Regions from separate parts of the Nocardioides sp. Z38_18 genome, predicted to be linked through region 1. Evidence: riboswitches for the same ligand, from Rfam matches in the RefSeq annotation. Region 1 holds a riboswitch; the other holds the start of a gene.
What was found. Region 1 has a riboswitch for cyclic di-AMP ahead of AC4BGC_RS06970 (C40 family peptidase). Riboswitches for the same ligand answer to the same signal wherever they lie in the genome.
Positions count from the first base shown of each region.

Region 1 (7,594 bases):
GATCCGCGACCGGCACGTGGCCATCCCCCTGGTGGCCGGCGAGGAGACCGTCGCGGTCCTCGTGCTCGAGACGCTCCAGCCGATCGACTCCCACGCGGCGCTCGGGCTGCGCAACCGGCTGACGCGGCACGCCGTACAGCTCCAGGCTGCGCTGCTGTTCGGCCGCGTCCGCGACAACGCGATGAGCCAGGAGCGCCAGCGGATCGCCCGGGAGGTCCACGACGGGGTGGCCCAGGACGTCGCCTCGCTGGGCTACCTCGTGGACAACCTGGCCCAGTCCTCGGCCGACCCGGTCCAGCAGCAGCAGATCGCCCAGCTGCGCCAGGAGGTGACCCGGGTGGTCACCGAGCTGCGGCACTCCATCTTCGACCTGCGCCACGAGATCGCCGCGGGCGCCGGCCTCGGCGAGAGCCTCTCGGCGTACGCCAACCAGGTGAGCGCGAGCTCCCCGATGACGGTGCACGTCACGCTGGACGAGAAGGGCCCACGGCTCTCCAGCGACGTCGAGCACGAGCTGTTGCGCATCGCCCAGGAGGCGATGGCCAACGCGCGCAAGCACTCGGGAGCCGCGAACCTGTGGCTGCGGTGCACCGTGCGGTCCCCGTTCGCCGAGATCGAGGTGCGCGACGACGGCATCTCACCCCACGCCCCCAGGCCGGACTCGCAGGGCCTGATGATCATGCGCGAGCGCTCCCGGATGATCGGCGCGGAGCTGCACGTGCGCGAACCCGATCCCGAGAGCCCCGGAACACGCGTCCTGGTCCGTGTGGGGTCCCCGAACCGCTAGCCTGCACGCGGAGGCCGGACGACCACCGGGTGCCTGATGACGACCGTGCTGCTGATCGACGACCACGAGCTGATCCGCCAGGGGCTGGCGGGAGCGTTCACGCAGGCCGAGGGCTTCGCCGTCGCGGGCCAGGCAGGCTCCGTCGCCGACGGCCTCGCGCTCGCGCAGCAGGTGGCCCCGGACGTGGTGGTGACCGACGTCCGGCTCCCCGACGGCTCCGGTCTCGACGTGGTCCGGACGCTGCGCAAGGAGAGCCGCCAGATCGGACTGGTCGTGCTCACCATGTACGCCGGCGACGAGCAGCTGTTCGCGGCGATGGACGCCGGAGCGTCCGCGTTCGTGGGCAAGGACGCCCCGACCTCGACGGTGATCAGTGCCGCACGCCAGGCGATCGTCTCCCCTCTCACCTTCTCCTGCACCGGCCTCGGCGAGGCGATGATCAGGCGGATGAGCTCGGGGGCCCCCCGGCTCTCCGACCGGGAGCGCCAGGTCCTCGAGCTGCTCGCCGACGGCCTCGGCGTCACCGCGATCGCCGGACGGCTCTTCCTCAGCGAGTCCACGGCCAAGAGCCACATCGGCCGGATCTACGAGAAGCTCGGCGCCGCCAACCGCGCCCAGGCCCTGGTCACGGCGATGCGCCTCGGGCTGATCAGCGCCGCCACACCCCCCGGCTGAGCCCTTTTCAACTGCTCCGCGGCAGTCAAACCGGCCGCGGTGTCAAGCGGTTCCGGGCGGCATGACCCAAACGGACTAGTCCGCTAGTGCCAAGTAGGCCAGAAGGTTCAAACCGGACGACCAATGTCATGATCTGTCCGTTTTTGCCATACTTTCTGTACGCCGGGCCATGTGGGTCGGCCCGACCGAAAATCCACCTAGTTCCAGAGGGGAACACACTCATGCTCGAGTTCATCCGCACCATCACCGGCCGCCGCAACGAGGACGGTGCCTCCGCCGTCGAGTACGGCCTGCTGGTCGCCGGCATCGCCGCGCTCGTCGTGGTCATCGTCTTCGCCTTCGGCGGCGTCATCAAGGGCGCCTTCGAGAGCACCTGCAAGACCGTCAAGGGAAGCGGCAGCGGCTCCGCGCAGGCCTGCTGACCCTGCCCCAGGAACAGGCGCCGGGCCCGGTGGAGGGCAGCTGACTCCACCGGGCGCCGCGCCCGAGACCGGGAGACGAGCCGTGCGGCATTCGGGAGGGAGCCGCACGACCCGCCTCCCCCAGCTTGTCGAAGAAGTCTGCGCCACGAGCGCAGCCGTGCAGATGGTTCCGCTGCGGGCCGGCATCACGCCCGCGCACCGGGGGGTGGTGGAACCAGCAGCACCCGAGCGCCCGGTCCGCCACTGGTGTGGCGGGCCGGGCGCCCCCGGGGTCCCCCGCTAAGAGAGAAGAAACCCATGCTCGACCTCATTCGAAGCATCCAGTCCCGGCGCCGCGGCCAGGACGGCGCCTCCGCCGTCGAGTACGGCCTGCTGGTCGCCGGCATCGCCGCGCTCGTCGTGGTCATCGTCTTCGCCTTCGGCGGCGTGATCAAGACGGCCTTCCAGGGCACCTGCAAGAGCTTCAAGAACAGCGGCACCACTTCCGGTACCGCCTGCTGATCCGCCTCGGGCACGGATCCAACCACCTGAACCTCCTGCGCTGAACCAGTGCAGGCACGCCGCGGCTCCCCGGCGGGCGTGTCTGAGCAGCACGTCCGCGGCACCGGGGGTGGTAGCCGCGAGCGGGAAGCCTGGCCCGTCACCCCCGGGTGACGGGCCGGGTCATCCCGTCCTCTGCCGCTCCAGTGCCCGGGCCAGTCCCAGGCGCTGCAGGGTGGTCGGGTGGCTGCCGAACCAGAACTGGCTCAGCTTCGGTGGGTCGTCGTCGCTCAGGGAGCGACGGGCCAGCCGCAGCTGCATCTGCTCGAACCCGGCCTCGTCGCCTGTCGCCTCCAGGGCGGCACGATCCGCACGCGCCTCCATCGCCCTGCTGATCGTGTTCTCGACCGGGCTCACCAGCAGCGACCCGACCGCGACCAGCGCCAGCAGCAGCGCGGCCACCTCCGGCTGGCCGGCTCCCTCGACGCCGGCCCGTGCGAGGAGGCGCCGACGGCCGAGCAGCAGGCCGAGAAGTCCGCTGGCCGCGACCACGCCGGTGGCGCCCAGGCTCGTGCCGAGGAGCACGTCGTGGTTGCGGGCGTGGCCGAGCTCGTGGGCCACGACCGAGAGTGCCTCGCGCCGGGGGACGTCGTCGACCAGGTTGTCGTAGAGCACGACGCGCTTGGTGTTCCCCAGACCCGAGACATAGGCGTTCAGGGTCGTCGTACGCCGGGACGCGTCTGCCACGAGCACGTCGGAGACCGGCACCTTCTCCTTGCGCGCCAGCGCCATCACCTCGGAGCGCAGCTTGCCGTCGGGCAGCGAGGTGAAGTTGTTGAACAGCGGCTCCACCACCACCGGGTACACCCAGGAGCCGAACACCGTGAGCACCGCACCGGCCAGGGCGGTCCAGGCGGGCCAGTGCCGCGGTGAGCGTCTCGCGGTGCCGACGACGAGCAGCACCACCACGGCGGCGAGCACCCAGTCGACCAGGAGCGAGGTGCCCTGGTCGCGAAGCCAGCCCGCCAGCGACTGGCGGGTGAGACCCTCCTCGAGCGCGTTGCGCCGGATGGCGACCGAGAACGGCGACACGGCCACCTCGCCCACCAGCACCAGGACGAAGGTGGCCAGCGCGACGCGCAGCCACCACGGTCGCGGCAGGCGCCGCGTCAGCCGCGCGCCCAGGGGGGTCAGCCCCAGGACCAGGGCCAGCACGAGCTGCACCGCCAGCGCTGCCCAGCTGAGGTGACGCTGCGCGGTGGCGTAGGCCTCGGCCCGGCGCAGGTGCGCCGCGGAGAACACCTCGCTCCCCCGCACCTCGACCAGCTCGCCACCCGGGAGCCACGACCACGGGACGAACAGCACGCCCAGCACGACCAGGACCAGCACTGATCCACCGATGAGGCCCAGGCACAGCCGCACGCTGGGTCGCTGTCCGGGGGGCACGTCGCTCAGCCTGCCACCCCGGCAAGGCGGACCAGGTCACTGCGCCAGCGCATCACGAACTCTCGCTGCGTGGTGCCGACCCGGGTGCGGAACGCCTCCTGCGTCGAGGCGCCGGAGCCGACCGCCTCGTAGAAGGCGAGCAGGCGGTCCGCGCCGTACTCGCGCGCCAGGAAGCGGCAGGCCAGCCAGGCCTCCTCGTAGGTGGCGCCGAGTCCCGCCGCCGTGGGGTCGAGGTCCTCGGTGCTGGGCAGGTCACGAGGCGCCCCCTCCTTGCGGACCTTGGCCAGGATCTGGCCGGCGGCCACGTCCACCGGCACGCCCACACCTTCGAGCGCGACGTAGTCGGCGAAGCCCTCCAGGAGCCAGGTGGGCATCGAGGTGAACGTGGCGTCGGTCGCGACGTGGGTGGCCTCGTGGGTCATCACCACCTGTGCGCCCCGGTCCTGCAGCTTCTCGAAGACGCCCGGGTTCACGAAGACCCGCACCGGCGCTCCGGGACGCAGCGAGCCGTCGGCCGTGGTGGTCACGGCGGCGATGTTGTCGTACTTGCCGGACTCCGCCGACAGCGCCCGGTCCAGCTGGGCCCTGCTGCGGGGAACCTCCACCAGCAGCGGACCACGCCACTGCGGGAGCACCTGCCGGACCTGGCGCAGCGCGGTGGTGACCAGGGCGGGATAGCGCCCCGCCGAGTCACCGGCCACGGCCAGCAACGACTGCGGCGTGCGTACGACGCTCAGCCGCTCCGCCAGCCACAGCGGACTCCGGTCGTTCTCCCCGCCCATCGACGCGATCGCGGCGCCGTCGGGGCGCGGGACGAACACCACGCTGGTCTCGTGGTTGGCGGTCGACTCGTCGAGGCCGTCGTAGCGATAGGCGAGCTGGACGGTGCCGCGCCAGGAGCCCTCGCCGAAGCGCGCCTGCTCCTTCCCGTCGAGCGGTGCCGCTTCCTCGACGTAGCGCATCGACAGCTCACCGATCCGGAGGTCGACCGAGTTCTGGAGGATCCCCTCCAGGAGCTCCCGGGCGCCGGGCGCGGCCACGGCCCCCGCGGCTGCCCGGTCCTGCTCGCGCACGGCTGCGACGAGCGCGTCCAGAGCCGCCTGGGCGGTCCCGGGATCGCGGGCCTCGGCCCCGGGGGGCGCCTTGGGCGGCGCCACGTCGACCTCGCGGTCGCACCCGGCCAGCACCCCGGCGAGCAGGGCCACGAGCAGCCCCGCAACAAGCAGGAAGCCGCCCGCCCCGAAAGGGCGAGCGGCTCTGCGGGCGGGTCGGTCAGCCAGGGCGGACCGCGCCGACGTAGGGCATGTCGTGCAGGCCGGAGATCTTGACCCCGGAACCGGGGTTCAGCGCGTTCACGATCTGGCCGTCGCCGATGTAGATGCCGACGTGGCTGATCGGGCTGTAGTAGAAGACGAGATCACCTGGCTGCAGCTCGCTCTCGGAGACACGGGTTCCCGAATTGTACTGCGCCGAGGAGCTGTGCGGCAGGCTCACACCCGCCTGCGCCCAGGCCATCATGGTCAGGCCGGAGCAGTCGAAGGACGACGGCCCGGCAGCGCCGTAGACGTAGGAGTTGCCGATCTTCGACTTCGCGTAGGCCAGCACCGGGCCGCCGAGACGCTTGAGCCGCTCGGCCGCGGCCTTGACCCGGGCAGCCTCGGCCTGCGCCTCCAGCCGCTTCAGGTGCGCGTTGGCGTTCGCCACCCGCGCGTCCTCGCTCCGCTTGCGCTCCAGCAGCGCCTTCTCGCGGCCCGCCTGGGCGTCGACCTGGCCGCGCACGGCCACCCGGCGCTCGTGGAGCTGCGCCAGCTTGATGTTCGAGTCGGCCAGGGCCTGTGCGCTGGCTCCCGCCTCCTCGGTGGTCAAGGTGACGTTGGACAGCAGCACGTCGGCGCTGCGCGAGAGGTCCTTGGCCGGGATCGAGGCGCCGGCGGCACTCACCGAATCGCTGGAGACCGTGCTGGCCACCTGGGCGCGCAGGCTGTCCAGCACCTGGCGATGGTGGCGGATGTCGGCACGGACCCGCGCGAGCGTCGTGCGCTTCTTCACCAGGGTCGACCTGGCGGCGTCGTGCCGCTTCTCGGCGGCCTCGGCGCGGTCCGAGAGTCGGTCGACCCTCGCCTGCACGGCTTCGATGCCGTTCGGAGCGGCTGCGGCAGGCGCTGGCGCGACGACGCCGAGTCCGAGGGTGGTCAGTGCCGTGGTCGTGACCGCCGCGGCAATTCGGGCATGGGTTTTTTTCCGGCCGTCGAGCAAGATCGGTCGGTCTCCTCTTTGTCTGTACGCCTACCAGGTCAGCTGACGGATTCGGGCCCAAAGACGCCCTACCAGCCTCCGCGACACCTCAGTGACGCGTTGGCCGGATTCACCCCAAGTAACGTGGGTCCCCGGCTCCGGCACAGACACTCGGGAGTGACTGATTCAGACTCGGCGCGGCCCCCGAGCTCACCTGGTCGGTGTGCTGGTCCGAGGGCCCTAGGTTCAACACACTAAGCACGAAACCGCACGGTGGCCAACTCGGCGAGGGGCGCAAGGGGCTGTGTTCATGTTCACGCGGACTCCACCTCGGGGCCCGACATCGGTGTCACCATCCGCAGCGGCGGCACCAGTCCTGACTGGGCGAGAACGCCCAGAGCCTCCTGCTCCTCGCTGTCGAAGCTGAGCTCGGGAGGCGGCCCGAGCAGGACCGTCACCACGCAGTCGTGGCAGGACAGGCCACGCACCAGGCAGGTGTCGCAGTCGATGTGAACGCTCATCTGTGGGCTCCTCGGGGGTGGTGCTGGGGAAGTGATACCCGGACTCCACCACCTGCCACCGACAGTGTTGCTTTCGCCACGTCCACGGCCCTGCCTGGCGGCTTTTGTCGGTGCGGCTGCCTAGCGTCGTCCACGTGAGCAAGTGGTCCGCACAGATGAGCTTCGACGAGCTGGGGCGCCCCCTGCGTGATGTCACCTTCTGCGTGGTGGACCTCGAGACCACCGGCGCCTCGGTGCGAGGCGGGGCGATGATCACCGAGATCGGCGCGGTCAAGGTGCGCGGCGGCGAGGTCCTCGGCGAGTTCCAGACACTGGTCAACCCGCACACGCAGATCCCGCCCTTCATCGCCGTGCTCACCGGCATCACCAACTCGATGGTGGCTTCCTCCCCTCCGATCGAGTCGGCGTTGCCCGCCTTCCTCGAGTTCGCCCAGGGCAGCGTCCTCGTGGCCCACAACGCGCCCTTCGACATCGGCTTCCTCAAGCACTTCGCCGCCGCTCAGGGGCACCCCTGGCCGGGGTTCGAGGTCCTCGACACGGCGCGGCTCGCCCGCCGCGTGATCACCCGTGACGACGCCCCCAACTGCAAGCTGAGCTCGCTCGCGGTGGCGTTCGGGTCCACGACCACCCCCAACCACCGGGCCCTCTCCGACGCCCGGGCGACCGTCGACGTGCTGCACGGCTTGATGGAGCGCCTCGGCGGGCTGGGCGTGCACACGCTCGAGGAGCTCTCCACCTACACCTCGCGGGTCAGTCCCGCCGTACGCCGCAAGCGCCACCTCGCCGAGCACCTGCCGCACTCCCCCGGCGTCTACCTGTTCCGCGACGAGCAGGAGCGGGTGCTCTACGTGGGCACCTCACGAGACCTCCGCACCCGGGTGCGCTCCTACTTCACCGCCTCGGAGAGCCGCTCGCGGATGGGCGAGATGGTCAACCTGTCGGCGTCGGTGACCGGGATCGAGTGCGCCACCCCGCTCGAGGCCCGCGTGCGCGAGCTGCGCCTGATCGCCGCCCACAAGCCCCGCTAC
Region 1 covers NZ_JBZAJE010000001.1:1,467,786-1,475,379, reverse strand. The annotation lists gene AC4BGC_RS07000 (sensor histidine kinase) at 1-787, shown strand, start outside; gene AC4BGC_RS06995 (response regulator) at 824-1,462, shown strand; gene AC4BGC_RS06990 (Flp family type IVb pilin) at 1,684-1,884, shown strand; gene AC4BGC_RS06985 (Flp family type IVb pilin) at 2,182-2,385, shown strand; gene AC4BGC_RS06980 (M48 family metallopeptidase) at 2,548-3,810, opposite strand; gene AC4BGC_RS06975 (gluzincin family metallopeptidase) at 3,816-5,015, opposite strand; gene AC4BGC_RS06970 (C40 family peptidase) at 5,083-6,066, opposite strand; cyclic di-AMP (ydaO/yuaA leader) riboswitch at 6,079-6,232, opposite strand; gene AC4BGC_RS06965 (hypothetical protein) at 6,360-6,566, opposite strand; gene AC4BGC_RS06960 (DEDD exonuclease domain-containing protein) at 6,701-7,594, shown strand, end outside.

Region 2 (7,594 bases), 610 kb from region 1:
GGGACCACGCCCTCGACCTCGCAGGCGAAGGTGGTGCCGGTGCGGCCGAGACCGGACTGGATCTCGTCGGCGATGAAGAGCACGTCGAGCTCGGTGCACATGTCCCGGACGGCCTGCAGGTAACCGGCCGGGGGGATGATCACGCCCGCCTCACCCTGGATCGGCTCGATCAGCACGGCGACCGTCTCGGCGTCGATCGCGTCGCGCATCGCGGCGGCGTCGCCGTACGGGACGACCCGGAAGCCAGGGGTGAACGGGCCGAAGCCCTCCCGCGCCAGCGGGTCGGTGGAGAAGCTGACGATCGTGGTGGTGCGCCCGTGGAAGTTGTCGCCGGCGACGACGATGTTGGCCTGGTTCGCGGGCAGCCCCTTGAGGTCGTAGCCCCACTTGCGCGCGACCTTGATCGCGGTCTCCACGGCCTCGGCGCCGGTGTTCATCGGCAGCACCCGGTCCATTCCGGCCAGAGCGGCGAGGTCGCGGCAGAACGGCCCGAGCTGGTCGTTGTGGAAGGCCCGGCTGGTCAGGGTCACCCGGTCGAGCTGGTCACGCGCCGCCTGGATCAGGCCGGGGTGGCGGTGGCCGAAGTTCAGCGCGGAGTAACCGGCCAGGCAGTCGAGGTAGCGGCGCCCGTCGACATCGGTCACCCAGGAACCCTCCGCCTCGGCCAGCACGACCTGGAGGGGGTAGTAGTTGTGCGCGACGAAGCGGTCTGCGAGGTGCAGGTGCTCCTCGGTCTGCGGTGCTGGTGCGGTCTTCCCACGGCTGAGGTTCGTCATCGGGTCCCTTCGCGTCGCGCCGCACCCGGGCGGCGGCTGACTTTCTGGTCGCTTCGCACAGTCTTCTTGGTCGCTTCGAACTGTACGGGTGGCTCGGAGACTGCCGAAACGCCGATCGCCCCGTGGGCTTGCCCGCCTCAGGAGGCTGCGCCTAAGGTGACGCGTCCCGGAGGACCGGGACGCCCCCGTCGTCGCCGAGTCCTGTCCGCGCGGAGGGCCCTCTACCAATCAGCGGACAAGAGCGGGGAACCCACTTTCCCGGGTCGTGGAGACACGACCCTCTGGGGTGAAGCCATCACCTTTGGCCGGGCACCTTCAGCCCGAACCCGACAGCTAACCTCGCAGGCGCACGGAGGAACCACCCATGCGCATGCGCACGCTCTCAGCGACCCTCCTGGTCGCGTTCACCACCGCCATCCTCATCGGGGGAAGCCTGGTCGCGCCGGCCGAGGCCGCCACGATGAAGACCTGGACCCGGCTGGCCAAGTGCGAGTCCGGCGGCCGCTGGCACGTCAACACCGGCAACGGCTACTACGGCGGGCTCCAGATCAGCCCGCGCACCTGGCGCGGGCACGGCGGCAAGAAGTACGCCTCCAACGCCCACAAGGCCACCAAGCGCCAGCAGGTCCGCGTCGCCAAGCGGATCAAGAACAACCAGGGCTGGCGCGCCTGGCCGTCCTGCTCCAAGCGCATCGGGGTGCGCTGAGCCGGCGGGACCGGCTCGATCGATCGTCAGTACGTCGTCTGGTGTAGCGCTCTGGACAATGGTGTGTGAGACACACTAATGTTCAGCACATGCCAGACGACGTCCTCGCCGCACACCTGCAGGAGCTGCGCCGCGGCACCGTGGTGATGGCCGCACTCGCGACGCTGCGGCGTCCGACGTACGGCTATGCCCTGCTGGAGTCCCTCGCCGAGGCGGGGTTCGGGGTGGACGGGAACACGCTGTACCCGCTGCTGCGACGCCTCGAGAAGCAGGGACTGCTCACCAGTGAGTGGAACACCGAGGAGTCGCGGCCGCGCAAGTTCTACCGGGTCAGCGCGGAGGGAGAGGCCCTGCTGCAGGACCTACTCGACGAGTGGCAGGCCCTGCACACATCGATCGAGAAGCTGAGGTGACCCAGATGCAGACCCAGGACCAGTCCCCCGGGCGTTCCGACCTCACCGAGAGGTACGTCCACGCCGTCACCCGCACCCTGCCCGAGGACCAGCGCGCCGACGTGGCCGAGGAGCTGCGCGCGAGCATCACCGACCGGGTGGAGTCGCTGCAGCTCACCTCGGGACTGCCGGCGAGCCGGGCGGAGTACGCCGCACTCGAGGAGCTCGGCGACCCTGACCGGCTGACGGCCGGCTACACCGGGAGGCGGCTGTACCTGATCGGGCCGGAGCTCTACCCGGCCTACGTACGGGTGCTCAAGCCACTGCTCTCCTCGATCGTCCCCGTCGTGGCGGTCGTCATCGCGGTCATCGCGACCATCGACGGCAGCTCCATCGGCGGGGTCATCGGCGAAACCGTCTGGGTGTCCCTCACTGTCGCCCTGCACGTCTTCTTCTGGGTCACCCTGGCCTTCGTGCTCACCGAACGAGGCATCTCGACCGACGACCTGCGCGACACGATGAAGGTCGACTGGGAGCCCGAGCAGCTGCCCGAGCTCCCCCGCGGAGCGCACGGCTCGTTGGGTGAGCTGGTCTCCACCCTGGTGTGGATCGGGCTCCTCGGAGCCGCACTGGTCTGGCAGCACTTCGGGTCGCACATCGGCGACGACATCCCCGTGCTCGATCCCGACCTGTGGACCTTCTGGCTCCCGTTGATCTTCGTGCTCCTCGCTGCCGAGGCCGTCTTCGAGGTCCTGAAGTACCGCCTCTCCGGCTGGTCCCCGGCGCTCGCGACCGTCAACGTCGTGCTGGGCGCCGTCTTCGCGGCCCCGTTCGTCTACCTCGCGGCCACCGACCGGCTGCTGAACCCGGCGATGGTCGCCGAGGTCCAGAGCAGCTGGCCCGAGTTCGACCCCGGCCTGGTCAATGCCGGAGTCGTGGTCGGGGCCCTCGGGATCTGGGTGTGGGACAGCATCGACGGCTGGATCAAGACGCGAAGGGAGCTGAGCGTCGCCGCTTAGTTCCGCGACTTCTGCCGGTCTGACTGTCGACGACTCGCGCTTCGTCGTGTAGTCAGGCATCAGACACCGCTCAGGAGGAAATCGTGCGCCAGATCTTCGTCACCGCCTTCATCTCCCTCGACGGCGTGATGGAGGCGCCCGGAGGCGAGGAGGGCTACCGCAACACCGGCTGGACCTTCCGCGACATCGAGCACGTGGACGAGGCCTACGAGATCAAGGGCCGCGAGCAGGACGAGGCCGCGGCGATGATGATGGGCCGGGTCAGCTACGAGGCGTTCGCGCCGGTGTGGCCCTCGCTGGACTACTTCCCGCAGTACAACGCGATGCCGAAGTACGTCGTGTCCACCACCCTGCGCGAGGAGGACCTGGTCACCAACTGGGGCGAGACCACCATCCTGCGCTCGACCGACGACGTCGCCGCGGTCAAGGAGACCGACGGCGGCCCGATCAGCATCCACGGCAGCGCGAAGCTCGGCGCCAGCCTGGCCGACGCCGGCCTGGTCGACCGCTACCACCTGCTGGTCTTCCCGGTCCTGCTCGGCGCCGGGAAGCGGCTGTTCAGCACCGCCGACAAGGACAAGCAGCTGCTGTCGCTGGCCGAGAGCGAGTCCTACCGCAACGGCATCCAGAAGCTGGTCTACGACGTCGTCAGGTGAACGTGACCCCCGGCTGAACGCCGGCTGACTGCTGCCCCGCTCCCGCGTGCGCTCCCTTGTGCCGGGCTCTCTACGGTCTTATCTTGCCATGACTGTGACCCACATCACACAGTCCGCAGGAGGCTCGCATGACGCAGCTCGACCGGCACGGTCCGTCGGATCCTGTTCCTGACCCGCTCGCCGCGCCCTTCACCCCCGGAATGCGCGACAACCCCGCCGAGCTCGAGGTGATCCCGGAGGAGATCGCCCGCGAGCACCTCCTCCCCCTCGAGCCAACCCCCACCGAGGAGTTCACCGAGCAGTGGCGCAACGCGTCCTACAACTGCTTCTCCTCGGGCCACAAGTTCTGCCGCGAGGTCTGCCCGGTCACTCAGGTGACCCGCAACGAGTCGTGGACCCCCACCGCCTTCCACGCCAACGTCGTGGCGATGGACAAGGGCGAGATGACCATCGAGGAGGTCGCCTCCGACTACGTGAACTGCACCCAGTGCGGTGCCTGCGAGCTGCGCTGCCCCAACACCTTGTTCACCGGCGACTTCTACCGCTTCCGCACCCGCACGGTCGACGTGGTCAAGGCCGTGCGCGCGTTCGCCGTGGAGAGCGGCGTGCACCAGCCGGGGTGGAAGTCGTGGAACGCACGCACCGACGAGCTCACCCACGAACCCGTGCTGGGTGTGTCGAGTCTGGGCGAGACCCCGGTCAGCCAGGAGCACGTCCGGGACTGGTCCGAGGGCCTCGCCCTCCCGATCGGTGGCGAGACGGTGCTGTTCGTGGACTGCGAGGCGGCCTTCTACCGCACCTCGGTGCCACGCGCGGTCGCCCAGATCCTGCAGCAGGCGGGGTACGAGTTCGGGCTGATGGGCGAGCAGTGGTGCTGCGGCGGCCCCGCCGCCGAGATGGGGTACGTCGACCAGGCGAAGCGGTTCGCCCAGCACAACCTGGACAACTGGCACGCCACCGGCACCCGGCGGGTGCTCGTGCTCGACCCGCACGACTACATCTCGTTCACCGAGGACTACCCGAAGTACTTCGGGGCCGACTTCGACATCGAGGTCGTGCTCGTCGTGGAGCTGTTCGCGGAGCTGATCCGGGAGGGCAGGTTGACGCCGTCGGTGCCGATCGAGCGGGCGATCACCTACCACGACCCCTGTCGGCTCAACAAGCGCAAGGGCATCTGGAAGGAGCCGCGGGAGGTGCTCCGGTCGATCCCGGGCCTCGACTTCACCGACGTCGACCGGGTGACCCAGTGGTCCTACTGCTCGGGCGGAGGTGGCGGGCTCCCCGTGGAGAAGCCCGAGCTCACCGCGGCCATCTCGGCCGGCCGGGTCGAGAAGGCAGCGGCCCTCGAGGTGGACACCCTGGTCAGCGCCTGCCCCTGGTCAGAGCGGCCACTGACCGAGGCCGGGCAGGCAGCGAACATCGACGTCGTCGACATCCACGAGCTGCTCGCGGAGTCGCTGGGCATCACCGTCGGCGGCTCCACCGACGGCACGGTCCACGGGCCGGTCGACCGGACACTCGACGGGACACTCGACGGGGACGGGGACGGGGCGTCATGACCATCGCGGTGGAGCGTCTCGACGAGCTGGTCACCGCGCTGCGCACCGTCCTGCGTGACGAGCAGATCCTCACCTCCAAGCCCGACCGCTACAACCGGGCGCGGGTGCCGGCGCCGTTCCCGGTGCACCGCTGGGCCGAGCGGTTGCCCGACCTCGCCGTGCTGCCCACGAGCACCGCGGAGGTCGCGGGCGTCGTACGCATCGCCAACGACCTGCGCGTGCCGGTGGTGCCCCGCGACGGCGGCACCGGCCTGACCGACGGCGCCGTCCCCCTGCACGGCGGGATCGTGGTCGACGTCAAGCGGATGAACGCGATCACCGAGCTCGATCTCGAGAACCGCACGGTGACCGTCGGCACCGGCATCAACATGCTCAAGCTCAACGAGGAGCTGGCGAGGCACGGCTTGTTCTACCCCGACGACCCGGCGTCGTACCCCTGCTCCCTGGTCGGTGGCCGGATCGGCACCAGCGGGTGGTCGTTGATCGGCTCGCGCTACGGGCACACCCGCGACCTGGTGCTCAGCTTCGACCACGTCCTGCCCACCGGGGAGGTGATGCACGTCGGGGACGGCATCGGCCACAAGGTCACCAAGTCCTCCAGCGGCTACCAGCTCAAGCACCTGTTCATGGGCCACCAGGGCACGCTCGGGATCGCCACCGAAGCCACCCTCAAGCTGTTCCCCAAGCCGGAGGCGGAGCTCTCCCCGTTCTGGGCGTTCGACAACTACGACGACGCCTACCGGTGCGTCGGGGCGCTGGCCCGCGCAGGGGTGGCGACCTTCGCCGGCGCCGTGCTCTTCGACGAGTGGAAGGTCGCCTACCTGCGCCGCGACGACGAGGCCTACATCCCCCAGCCCGGCGACGTGCGCGCCCTGGTGTGCGCAGTGATGTACGGCTACGAGGACGAGGTGCGCCCCGCAGGCAAGCGGCTCTTCCGGATCGCGAAGGAGCATGGGGCGCGCTACCTCGGCGACGAGATCTCCGAGGGCGACTGGGCCGCGCGCCACGACCGCTACGCCACTCCCCTGCACGGCCGCACCAAGGCCGGCCAGGTGGTGCCGATGAGCTGGCACTGCGAGGACGCCGCGATCAACTACACGAACCTGCCGTCGGTCTCGAAGGCCTGGCACGAGATCGTCGCGGACCTGCGTCGTCGTACCGACGTCTTCGACGACTGGGGCATGTTCGCCTACACCTCGGGCAACACCGGCGTGGACTACCTGACCGAGATCGACGTCGGCATCTGGGAGCAACAGCTCGACGACCGCGCGTGGGAGATGTGGGCCAAGGCCAAGCGCGACATCGCCGCCGTTTCCCTGGCGCACAACGGCTCGATCAGCGCCTGCCACGGGTCCTGCCGCGCAGGTGAGGTCGACCTCGTCCCCGACGAGCTCGGCCGGGGGTACGACGTGATGCTCGACCTGAAACGGACGCTGGACCCGAACAACATCATGAACCCCGGGAAGTACCTCCTCGACCGGGCCTACGAGTCAGGAGACCCGCGATGAACGACTCGTCCCCCGCCGATGAGGACCGGCCCCCGAACCGGCCGATCGGCTACCGCTACGCCGAGCAGTTCGCGCCTCCCGAGCCCACCCGGGTCTCCGACGTCGCGATCACCACCCACGAGCACGTCTACGAGGTCGACCCACGACTGATGGAGCGCTGGGTGCTCCAGCAGGAGTTCCCCAACTGGGACTCGCTGCGGATCATGAACAGCCGGGGCGACCACCTCACCTGGATGCACCGTCACTTCGCCGAGAAGGTGGTCACCGGCTCGGAGCTGCTCGCCGAGGTGGAGGCGCAGGAGGGCTCGCCGTGACGGCAGACGCCATCCCCACCGACTCGGACCGACTTCCCCAGTAGTCAGGCCCAGTAGTGCATGTCCACAAGGAGGAAGAGATGAAGTTCAGCTATGTGATGCTCCCCGACTACCCGCTCACGGAGTCGTTGGCATCGATCAAGAAGGCCGACGAGCTCGGGTTCCACGCCGTGTACGCCGCAGACGAGACCTGGCACAAGGACCTGTGGCTGCTCTTCGCCGCCGCTGCGGCCCAGACCTCCCAGATCCGGATGGGACCCAGTGTGTCCGGGGTGGTGCTGCGCGAGCCGACGCTGATCGCCCAGGCCGCCGCCACCCTCGACGAGCTCACCGGGGGCCGTGCCGAGGTGGTGCTCTCCAGCGGCAACTTCGGACTGCTCGCGCAGTACGGCATCGACTGGACGCAGACCAAGCCGCTCTCCCGCGTGAAGGAGGGCGTCGAGGTGATCCGGAAGTTTCTCGATGACGGGACGATCACCCACGAAGGCGAGTTCTTCAACTACTCCGGCCTGTTCACCTTCGCGCGCCCGGTGCAGGAGCACCTGCCGGTGAAGATGGGCGCCATGAAGGGACCGAAGTCGTTCGAGGTGTCCGCGGAGTTCTCCGACGGGTGCCACCACGCGTTGAGCTACACCCGCGAGGCCTACGACTACATGATGGAGCA
Region 2 covers NZ_JBZAJE010000001.1:854,085-861,678, reverse strand. The annotation lists gene rocD (ornithine--oxo-acid transaminase) at 1-776, opposite strand, end outside; cyclic di-AMP (ydaO/yuaA leader) riboswitch at 989-1,136, shown strand; gene AC4BGC_RS04110 (transglycosylase family protein) at 1,141-1,482, shown strand; gene AC4BGC_RS04105 (PadR family transcriptional regulator) at 1,572-1,895, shown strand; gene AC4BGC_RS04100 (permease prefix domain 1-containing protein) at 1,901-2,893, shown strand; gene AC4BGC_RS04095 (dihydrofolate reductase family protein) at 2,977-3,549, shown strand; gene AC4BGC_RS04090 ((Fe-S)-binding protein) at 3,678-5,108, shown strand; gene AC4BGC_RS04085 (FAD-binding oxidoreductase) at 5,105-6,616, shown strand; gene AC4BGC_RS04080 (hypothetical protein) at 6,613-6,930, shown strand; gene AC4BGC_RS04075 (LLM class flavin-dependent oxidoreductase) at 7,011-7,594, shown strand, end outside.
Region 2: another riboswitch for cyclic di-AMP. It lies ahead of AC4BGC_RS04110 (transglycosylase family protein); the one in region 1 lies ahead of AC4BGC_RS06970 (C40 family peptidase).